DNA from 2 places in the Ensifer sp. ZNC0028 genome. Region 1 is predicted to be linked to the other one. Evidence: predicted binding sites of a transcription regulator. Region 1 holds the regulator's gene; the other holds the start of a gene.
The links. The regulator LexA, encoded in region 1, represses DNA repair genes until DNA is damaged. The targets are predictions, from matches to a motif close to TGTTCNNNNTGTGTTCNG.

Region 1 (4,598 bases):
GCACCGTGAGGTGCAGGCCTTTAGAAAGTGGCTCCCCGGGCCGGATTCGAACCGGCGACCTGTCGATTAACAGTCGAATGCTCTACCGCTGAGCTACCAGGGATCATCCGCGCCGCTGTTGTGCTGTGCGCTTCAGAAGTGAGGCTGCTAATACGCATGCTTTTCTGATTTGCCAAGCGCTTTTTTCAAAAAAAATGACAAGTTCCGTTGCGAGGCTGTGGAGAAGTCCCCAATTGTGGGAAAACACGCCGGATAGGGAATGATGAATAAAAACAGGAAGCAGATGCATTTCGGCATTGATCCGCAGACACGACAGATCGTGCTGGGCAAATGGCGCATCGCGCTGCCCGACTCTCCGCTCTTGCGCATCCTGCTGGGTTCGCTGCTGGTGTTCTGCGGTTTTCTCGGCTTCCTGCCCGTGCTGGGCTTCTGGATGATACCGCTGGGCCTGATCGTGCTTTCCCACGACATTCCCTCGGTTCGCCGCCGTCGTCGTCGCCTGGCCGTCTGGTGGGCGCGCTGGCGCGGGAAAACCAATTCCTCGAAGGGTTCCTGAGCCGAACGCCGTTTGCCGCTCCTCTTGTTGCGGGCAGGGGCCGTTCCCAGTCCTTCGGGCGGTCGCGGTTCGATTCCCGAATATTTCAAGAACCGCCGTGATGCTCAGGGCGAATGACCGGTTCGTCGCAGGCTTCCCCTCTGTTGGGGTACCCTCGAAAACTTTTCGGCAACCCATCAAACGCATAATGCGGTCTCGAATCAGGATGGGGACCGATGGCCAAAGCCACTACGAAACGTCGACGCCGCAGTTCGGGCAGAAGCAGCAGCAAGCAGGGCGGCATGGCGCCGTGGTATCTGGCCGCAGCGCTCACCCTTGGCGGCGTCATGGCCTATGACCATCGCGCCGAGTTGCGGCACTGGCCCGTGGTTTCCGATGTCGTGGCTTTTGCGTCGCGAACGGAAACGAAGCCGAAGCCTCCGCGTGCCGTTCCTGAAGCGCAGGAGCGCGTCGCGCATCAGGCGGACAGGCACAAGCCTAATCCGAAGCCCGACCCGGTCACGAAGGTCGCCCTGGCCGCACCGGTGCCGTCGGTGAATGTCGGCGTCACGCCGCCAACCCCCGTCGTGCGGCCGAATGAAGAGGTGAAGACGGCGTCCATCCGCACCGACCAGTTTTATTTCTGCGGCATTCGCAACGACAACTGCGTGATCGATGGCTCCACCTTCGTCTTTCATGGCGAGACGATCCGTGTCGCCGACGTCGATGCGCCGCGAATCCGCCAGGCAAGCTGCGACAAGGAGCGTTCGCGCGGCTTCTACGCCAAGCAGCGCCTGCGCGAGTTGCTGAACGCGGGCGACTTCAAGCTGGTTTCGGCAGGCGGGCGATCAGACGCCAAGGCCGGCGAAAAACTGCGCCTGGTTACCCGTGGCGATCAATCTCTTGGACGCGTGCTTGTCTCCGAGGGGCTCGTGCGCCCGTGGGATGGACGCCCGACGCCCTGGTGCTGAGATCAACCGGGAGCCGATCGGCGGGCATCGGCGATCGTTCTGTGGAAAGTATCTATCCAACAAATCGACGGCGCGTTTTTCAGAAAATGCCTCTTGCGGTTTTTCTGCAATCATTCTAAATCCGCGCCAACGCTTGGTTATCCGAGCTGTGAGGCCTCGTGGCGGAGTGGTGACGCAGAGGACTGCAAATCCTTGTACCCCGGTTCAATTCCGGGCGAGGCCTCCAAAAATCTCACCTCGTTTGAATTGGTTTGACGTTCTGCCTTAGGGCAGCGCGGGTCGTTTCGCGACCCCACGTCCGCGCAAGCCACGTCTCCTATGCCTCCGTCGGATCTTATCGCTTCGGTGAAATCGGTAGAGGGGGAACGATGACTCCGCTGAGATCAGCCGCATCGGTAGCGTCCGTCAACATTAAGAACGGAGGCAATGGCATCAATGAAAAAGAGACTGATCCTGACGGCGTTGGCGTGTTTTGCGGCGACCGCTATTGAGGCGCACGCTGACGACCTGGTTTTCCAGCTGAAGAACAACACCAGCGTGGTACTGACGAACTTCTATACGTCACCGGTCGGCGTCAATGAGTGGGAAGACGATGTTTTCGGTCGGCAGGTCCTGAACCCCGGCGAGAGCATGGAGATCACCATTGCCGACGGGCGGGACGTCTGCAAATACGACATGCGATTCGAATTCGAGGAGGGCTCGGCCCTCGATACGACCGAGGACACGCAGGATCTCTGCGAGCTCGGAGAATATACGATCCACGAATAGACAATCTGGATTTCACCCGAAATAGAAAGAGCCTCGCCAATTGCCTTGGCGAGGCTCTTTTTTGATTCGGTGTGCTGTCTGCAGCTCAATGGTAGCGGCGGATCAGCCCGACAAGCTTGCCCTGGATCTTCACGCGATCCGGTCCGAAGATGCGCGTCTCGTAGGCGGGGTTGGCGGCTTCGAGCGCAATCGACGCGCCCTTGCGACGGAAGCGCTTCAGCGTCGCCTCCTCGTCGTCCACGAGCGCCACGATGATGTCGCCGGGATTGGCCGAGTTGCCGTTGCGGATGATCACCGTGTCGCCATCGAAGATGCCGGCCTCGATCATCGAATCGCCCTTCACTTCAAGGGCGTAATGTTCGCCGCTGCCGATCATGTCGAGCGGCACGGTGATGTCGTGGGTGTTGTTCTGGATTGCCGAGATCGGAACGCCGGCAGCGATGCGCCCCATCACCGGGACGGAAACGGACGTGCTTTCGGCAACCGGGGCGGGCTTCGGCGCGGCAGGAGCGGCCGCCGGCGGCTTTCCAAGGCTGCCTTCGATCACGCTCGGCGAGAAGCCCCTGCGCGGCTGCTGCTGGCCGGCGGCGTAAGCTTCCGGAAGCTTGATGACTTCGAGCGCGCGCGCCCGGTTCGGCAGCCGGCGAATGAAGCCGCGTTCTTCGAGCGCGGTGATCAAACGGTGGATGCCGGACTTCGACGCCAGGTCGAGCGCATCCTTCATTTCATCGAATGACGGCGGTACGCCCGACTCCTTCATGCGTTCGTGAATGAACAGAAGCAATTCCTGTTGCTTGCGGGTCAGCATGGCACGTCGCTCCAGAGGCGTGAAACAAATCAAGAACAGACACTATCTGTTCCATATGTGTTCCGCAAGTGCCTAAAATTCCGTGAATTCAGGCAATTGGCCGCTTCTGCGGGTGTCTATCGGTCACTTTTGCGGGAGCAGGGCGCTTTTCGGCGACGGTTGCGTGCCAAAAACGCGCCGGCAGGCGCCAGTCGCGCAGCTGATTCGAGCGAATCGCGGGGCTCTATGAGGAGAGATTTAGGTCGCTTGCGAGGTCGAGCAGGCGTCCTCGAACTCCTTCACCGTCTCTGCGCTGTTGTCTTCCGGAAGCACCGCGTCGGCCGCGTCGGTCGCGACGGGCGTGTCGCCGTCATAAACGAAGGACTGGATGTAGAACGCCAGCGCGCCCTTCCACACGTTGCGTCCATCGATCTGGTGGCACGGCACGGCCCGTTCGAAATCGGTCTGGAGTTCATCCACCGTCGCAGCGCTGAGCTTGACGTCAGGCATATTGGGCGATGCGACTATCGAAGCGAGAAGCAGGGCGGCAAGCACGGGGAACGTCCACTTGATGAAGGGGGTGGCACTACAGGGTGGGAAACGATGTGAACCGTGCTTTCGTTCCGAAGTCCAGCAAGCATGGCGATCACTCTGCCGTGTTCAACAGCTCTTTGCCTGCAGGCTGTGTCTGATTTGCGCCAGCCGCTGCACCTCGAGTTCATCTTGACCGTTCCTCTTGCGACGGGCGAAGAACGCACTGGCACTATCGGCTCTGGGGCCGGGGGTGGGGGATGCGCAAAAATCCCTGCGAGGAAGGGGCTTCACCGTCTCGACAGGAGGTCAAAAAAAGATAACTTTGCGTGGAAAGTGGGGTAATTGCATGCGTAGATTGTCGTTGGTGGTGCTCGGTCTGTTGCTCACGGCCGGAGCGGCGTCTGCTGAAGAAGGGCGTTCGAACATCTGGAAACGGATCAACGCCTGGACGGTGGGTTCCGATCCTTCCCTGGGAGGCTCGTGTTACGCCGCGACGAGCTATGATGCGGGTGCGATCCTTCGTATCGGCTTTTATCCGCGGGGGTCGGCGAACCTGGCGTTTCTTTCGATCGGCAATGCCGACTGGAAATCCATCGAGCCGCAGCGGGAATACGATGTCGCCTTGCAGCTCGACCGTGGTCGCCAGTGGCCGGCCGTTGCGTTCGGCGTCGATCTTACCGGCGCCAAGGCCCTCGTCGTCAACTTTTCCAACACCGACTTCTTTACCGAATTCGTTCGCAAGAACACCTTGGCGCTGGCCTTCGAGGGACGCGTCGTCGCGAGCCTCAGCCTGCGCGATTCGATGAAAGCGGTGAGCGAGATGTTCAAATGTCAGGAGGCGGTGAGCGCCTTGATCCCGAATGGCGGGCAGGGGGCAGCGAACGATCCCTTTGCCGGCGCCGGTGGCACTGCCCCGAACAACGATCCCTTTGCCGGTGGCGGCCAGACCAAGTCGTCGAAAGATCCTTTCGCCATGTGATGGGCGCGTCCGCTTGCCGCAGAG
Region 2 (4,598 bases), on a different contig from region 1:
AGCTGGCCGTAGCGATCGCCCCAGAACATCAGTTCGATCGGCATCACCACCTCGGCGCCGGCAGCAACGGCGCGATCCCACCAGGCATCGATGTCGTCGACAGTCAGCGTCAGGGTGAAGGCCTGCGGCTTTTCCAGCGGATGGCCGTATTCCGGATAGGCGTCAGCCAGCATCAGCGAGCTGCCGTTGATATAGAGATGGATGTGCATCGTGCGGCCCTGCTCGTCGAGCGGATGCCGGTTGACTTCCTTGCCGCCGAAGGCGCGCTGGTAGAACTCGGAGGCCTTGGCGGCGCCATCGACCTGAAGATAGGGCAGAAGGCCGTTCAGGACCGGTGCCGGCTGCTGCGTCTGGGTATCCATATCGTTCTCCATCCTGTTTAAAGAGCCAGGACCGTGCTGGCCTGCCTCAAGGACGGACATGGAATGGTCGATCCGACATGGGGTCGAAAAAAAATTGCAGCCGGCTGAAAGACGGTTTTCAAGGGACGCAAACAGGGTTCGAGCCGATCGTCGATCGGCCCGATTGCGGGGTACCAAGATCGCTGGAAATCGATTCCGACCGCCGGGAATTAGAGGTCGATGATCGTGCCGCGACCGTCGTTCCAGATGCGCATCTCGCGCTGGCCCTGGGCGGGGCCTGCGGCAGCCGGGCGCACGGTGGCGCGGGCTGGCCTGAAGTTCAGCCGGGTGGCAATGGCGCTGCCGACCACGACAACGGCGGCGATGCCGGCAAGGGCCAGCGCCAGCGAGGCGGTAAGCACAAAGGCCGCGAACGTGATGGTCAGGGCTGCGGCCGTAAAGAGAACAGAGCGAATGCTTTGCATAATCGTCACCTTTCTGATGGCGATGTGGGGGCTCGCCTGCGGACTTGCAAGGGGCGGGCCCTCGAAAGGGGTGCGGCGGTTCGCCTCGTCTTGCGGAACGCGGCAAAGGCGGGCACAACTGAAGCATGAACAAATCGAGCGAACATCACCCGGTACGCCTGCGCCGCTCGGTGCTTTGCGTGCCGGCCGACAATGCCCGCGCGCTTGCCAAGGTCGCGGAACTTGCGACGGATGCTGCGATCTTCGATCTCGAGGATGCGGTAGCGCCCGAGTGCAAGGTGGAAGCGCGTGCGGCGCTGGTGCAGTATCTGACGACAAGCCGGCCGGATTGCGAGATCGTCATCCGCATCAATGCGATCGGCTCGGACTATGGTCAGGGCGATCTTGCTGCAGCGCTTGCGGCCAATCCCGACGCCATTCTGTTGCCGAAGGTCGAAAGCCCGGCGGATATCCAGGCGGCGGCCGACTGGCTCGACGAGAACGATGCGCCGGAGACGTTGCGCCTCTGGGCGATGATCGAGACGCCGCGCGGGGTGATCAACGCGCCTCTTATCGCCGAGGCCGGCCGCACCTTCAGCGGCAGGCTCGATTGTTTCGTCGTCGGCCTCAACGACCTGCGCAAGGAGACCGGCGTTCCGGATCGTCCGGGCCGGCCCTATCTCATCCCCTGGCTGATGCAGATCCTGCTTGCCGCGCGTGGCGGCGGGCTCGATGTCATCGATGCCGTGTTCAACGATTTTCGTGACGCTGCCACCTTTGACGAAGAATGCCGGCAGGGCCGCGACATGGGCTATGACGGCAAGATGCTGATCCATCCGGCGCAGATCGGCCCGGCGAACGAGCGCTTCGGCGTCGAGCAGATCGCCGTCGACGAGGCCCGCGCGATCATTGCCGCTTTTGCGCTCTCGGAAAATGCCGGCAAGGGCGTCATCAATTTGAGCGGACGCATGGTCGAGCGGCTGCATCTCGACCAGGCCGTAATGCTTGCCGCCAAGGCGGACCTCATCGAACAACGAAAGACAAGATCTTGAAACTCTACCGCTTCCTGACCGGTCCCGACGACGCCACCTTCTGCCACAAGGTGACGGCGGCGCTGAACCAGGGCTGGAGCCTGCACGGCTCGCCCACCTATGCCTTCAATGCCGATACGCAGCACATGCAGTGCGGCCAGGCGGTGGTCAAGGAGGTCGAGGGCAAGGATTACACCCCGGATATCAAGCTGTCGGAACAGTAGTGGCGCTGCCGTCAGTATCGGCGGCTGCCCCTCACCCTAGCCCTCTCCCCGCAGGCGGGGAGAGGGGACGTGCCAGCTCACGATGTCGCGGAACGGAGTTGCCGTCGGCGGGATGTCGGGGGCGTATTGTTGAGGCGAGTGGGTGCCGCGAGTCTCCTTCGCCCCGCTTGCGGGGAGAAGGTGGCCGGCAGGCCGGATGAGGGGCAAAGCGAAACGGTAAGCCCTGCTCTTTAAGTCACGCAATCCCGGACGGAAAACCGCTTCAACTTTCCTGGAATTGCTTAGCCGCCGACGTGCTCGACGCTCGCCTCGATCCGTTCCATGTCGTCGTCGGAGAGGCCGAAATGGTGGCCGATCTCGTGGATCAGAACGTGGGTGATGATGTCGCCGAGCGTCTCCTCGTTCTCCGCCCAGTAGTCGATGATCGGGCGGCGATAGAGGGTGATGCGGTTCGGAAACTGGCCGGTTTCCATGGTGAAGCGTTCGCTGATGCCGCTGCCTTCGAAGAGGCCGAGCAGGTCGAAGGGCGTTTCCAGCGCCATGTCCTCGAAAACGTCGTCGCTCGGGAAGTCGGCAACTTCGATGACAAGGTCGGTCGTCAGCTGGCGGAATTCCTGCGGCAGGTGGCCATAGGCCTCCAGCGCAAGCTGCTCGAAAGTGGTAAGCGTCGGTGCGTGGCGTTCCCGCCAATCATCGGTCTGGTCAATGCGGGCCATAGGCACTCCTTGTTGCCCTCCATATAGCGATTTTGCCTTTGTTTTTCGAGTGTTGAATTCCTTGACCACAGGGACAGGAATAAATTCTTAGAATTGGCTGTTGACTCATTTAGGAAGCTCTGGAATCTAATAGAACATAACATGAACATACTGATGGGAGTTGACCGTCATGGCCGACACAGCCGTGCAGCGGGAGACGGTACTTTCGCTCCGAGAAACCATAGCCAGGATCGAAAACCGTCGGCTTCCGGGCGTCGTGCGCGCCGCCAAGGCGGCCGATCCCGGCGGCTTCCGTCAGCGGGAAGAAGACGAGCCCGGCCGCAAGGCGCTGGCGCTCGGCGTTCCCGATCTGGACGATCTTCTCGAAGGCGGCCTGCCGCTCGAAGGCATGACGGAAATCCGCAATGCCGAGACGCGCGATGCGGGTGCTGCCGCCGGTTTTGCCGCAGCACTCGGCGTGCTCTGCCAACGGGCGCGGCTTGAAAAGGGCGAGCCGTCCGCCCCCGTTCTCTGGATCAGCCAGTCGATGGCTTCCAACGAGGCGGGCATGCCCTATGGCCTGGGTCTGAAGGCCTTTGGTCTCGATGTCCGCGGCCTCGTCTTCAGCCTGCCGCGCACGATAAAGGATGCGCTCTGGATCGCCGAGGCCGCACTTTCCGTGCCGAGCTTCTGCGCTGTCATCCTCGAAATTCGCGGCAACCCGGCTGCCCTGGCACTCAGCGAGAGCCGGCGCCTGCATGTGCGCTCGCGCGCCGGCCACGTCCCCCTTCTGCTTTTGCGCCAGTCCGGACACGAGGAGGCAAGCAGCGCTTTCTTCCGCTTCCTCGTCGAGCCGGCGCCGGCGCGCGAGCGACCGCTACCGGATGGATCGATGCTTCGCGGCAGCATCGGCCATCCCGTCTTTCACGTCATTGCCGAGAAGAGCAGGGCTCCTGCGCCGCTCGGCTTCTTCCTGGAGTGGAACCCCCATGACCGCCGCCTTTACCCCGTCGAGCCCCTACCAGCCGCTGCTGCGGCAGATCCACAACCAGCGCATTCTGTCGCTCGCCTTTCCGCATCTTCCGGCCGATCGGGTCGCGCGCAAGCGCTGGGGGAACTCGTGGCTTTCCCGCGGGCGTCCTGAGCATCCGCCCGTCGTCTTCGCCGACAAGGTGAAGAGCGCGATGCGTCTCGTTGCGCTCGATGGTTTTGCTGAAAAGCGTGGTTTTCACATCGGCCAGGGTGTCGCCGAAGCGCGGGCCATGTGTCCCGAGATCGACGTGCTGCCGGCCGATCCCGCCGCCGACCGGGCGCTGCTTGCAGGGCTGGCGGACTGGTGCAGTCGCTACACGCCGCTCGTCGCGCTCGATGGCGACAGCGGCCTCTTTCTCGACATCACCGGCTGCGCCCATCTTCTCGGCGGGGAAAAGGCGCTGCTCGACGATCTGCTCGCCCGCCTTTTTCATCTGGGCGTCGAGGCCCGGGCGGCGATCTCCTCGTCCGCCGGGCTCTCCTGGGCGGTGGCGCGTTTCGGCTCCGACGCTATCCTTGCCGAGGACGAGGCGGCGCGGGCGCTGGCGCCGTTACCGATGGCAGCACTCCGGCTGCCGCGGGAAACGATCGAAACACTTGGCCGGGTCGGGCTCAAGCAGGTTGGCGATATCATCGAGGCGCCGCGTGCGCCGCTTGCCCGCCGGTTCGGCGCGACCCTGCTTCTACGTCTCGACCAGGCGCTGGGGCGGGAGGACGAACCGCTGTCGCCGCGACTGCCCGTCGCCGCGCTTTCGGCAGAGCGCCGTCTCGGCGAGCCGGTCCAGGGCGAGGACGATATCTTGGGCCTGAC

Region 2: the regulator LexA is predicted to act here: its motif matches at 2,907-2,924, upstream of L981_RS35630 (ImuA family protein).

The regions. Positions count from the first base shown of each region.
Region 1 is NZ_JTLA01000035.1:16,947-21,544, forward strand. Features, by position in the region: tRNA gene L981_RS09160 (tRNA-Asn) at 29-103, opposite strand; gene L981_RS09165 (hypothetical protein) at 263-556, shown strand; gene L981_RS09170 (thermonuclease family protein) at 772-1,506, shown strand; tRNA gene L981_RS09175 (tRNA-Cys) at 1,659-1,732, shown strand; gene L981_RS09180 (hypothetical protein) at 1,942-2,274, shown strand; gene lexA (transcriptional repressor LexA) at 2,360-3,082, opposite strand; gene L981_RS09190 (hypothetical protein) at 3,320-3,571, opposite strand; gene L981_RS09195 (hypothetical protein) at 3,846-4,574, shown strand.
Region 2 is NZ_JTLA01000086.1:45,546-50,143, reverse strand. Features, by position in the region: gene L981_RS19945 (glyoxalase/bleomycin resistance/extradiol dioxygenase family protein) at 1-362, opposite strand, end outside; gene L981_RS19940 (hypothetical protein) at 572-826, opposite strand; gene L981_RS19935 (CoA ester lyase) at 952-1,857, shown strand; gene L981_RS19930 (DUF1737 domain-containing protein) at 1,854-2,060, shown strand; gene L981_RS19925 (metallopeptidase family protein) at 2,342-2,776, opposite strand; gene L981_RS35630 (ImuA family protein) at 2,946-3,899, shown strand; gene L981_RS19915 (DNA polymerase Y family protein) at 3,784-4,598, shown strand, end outside.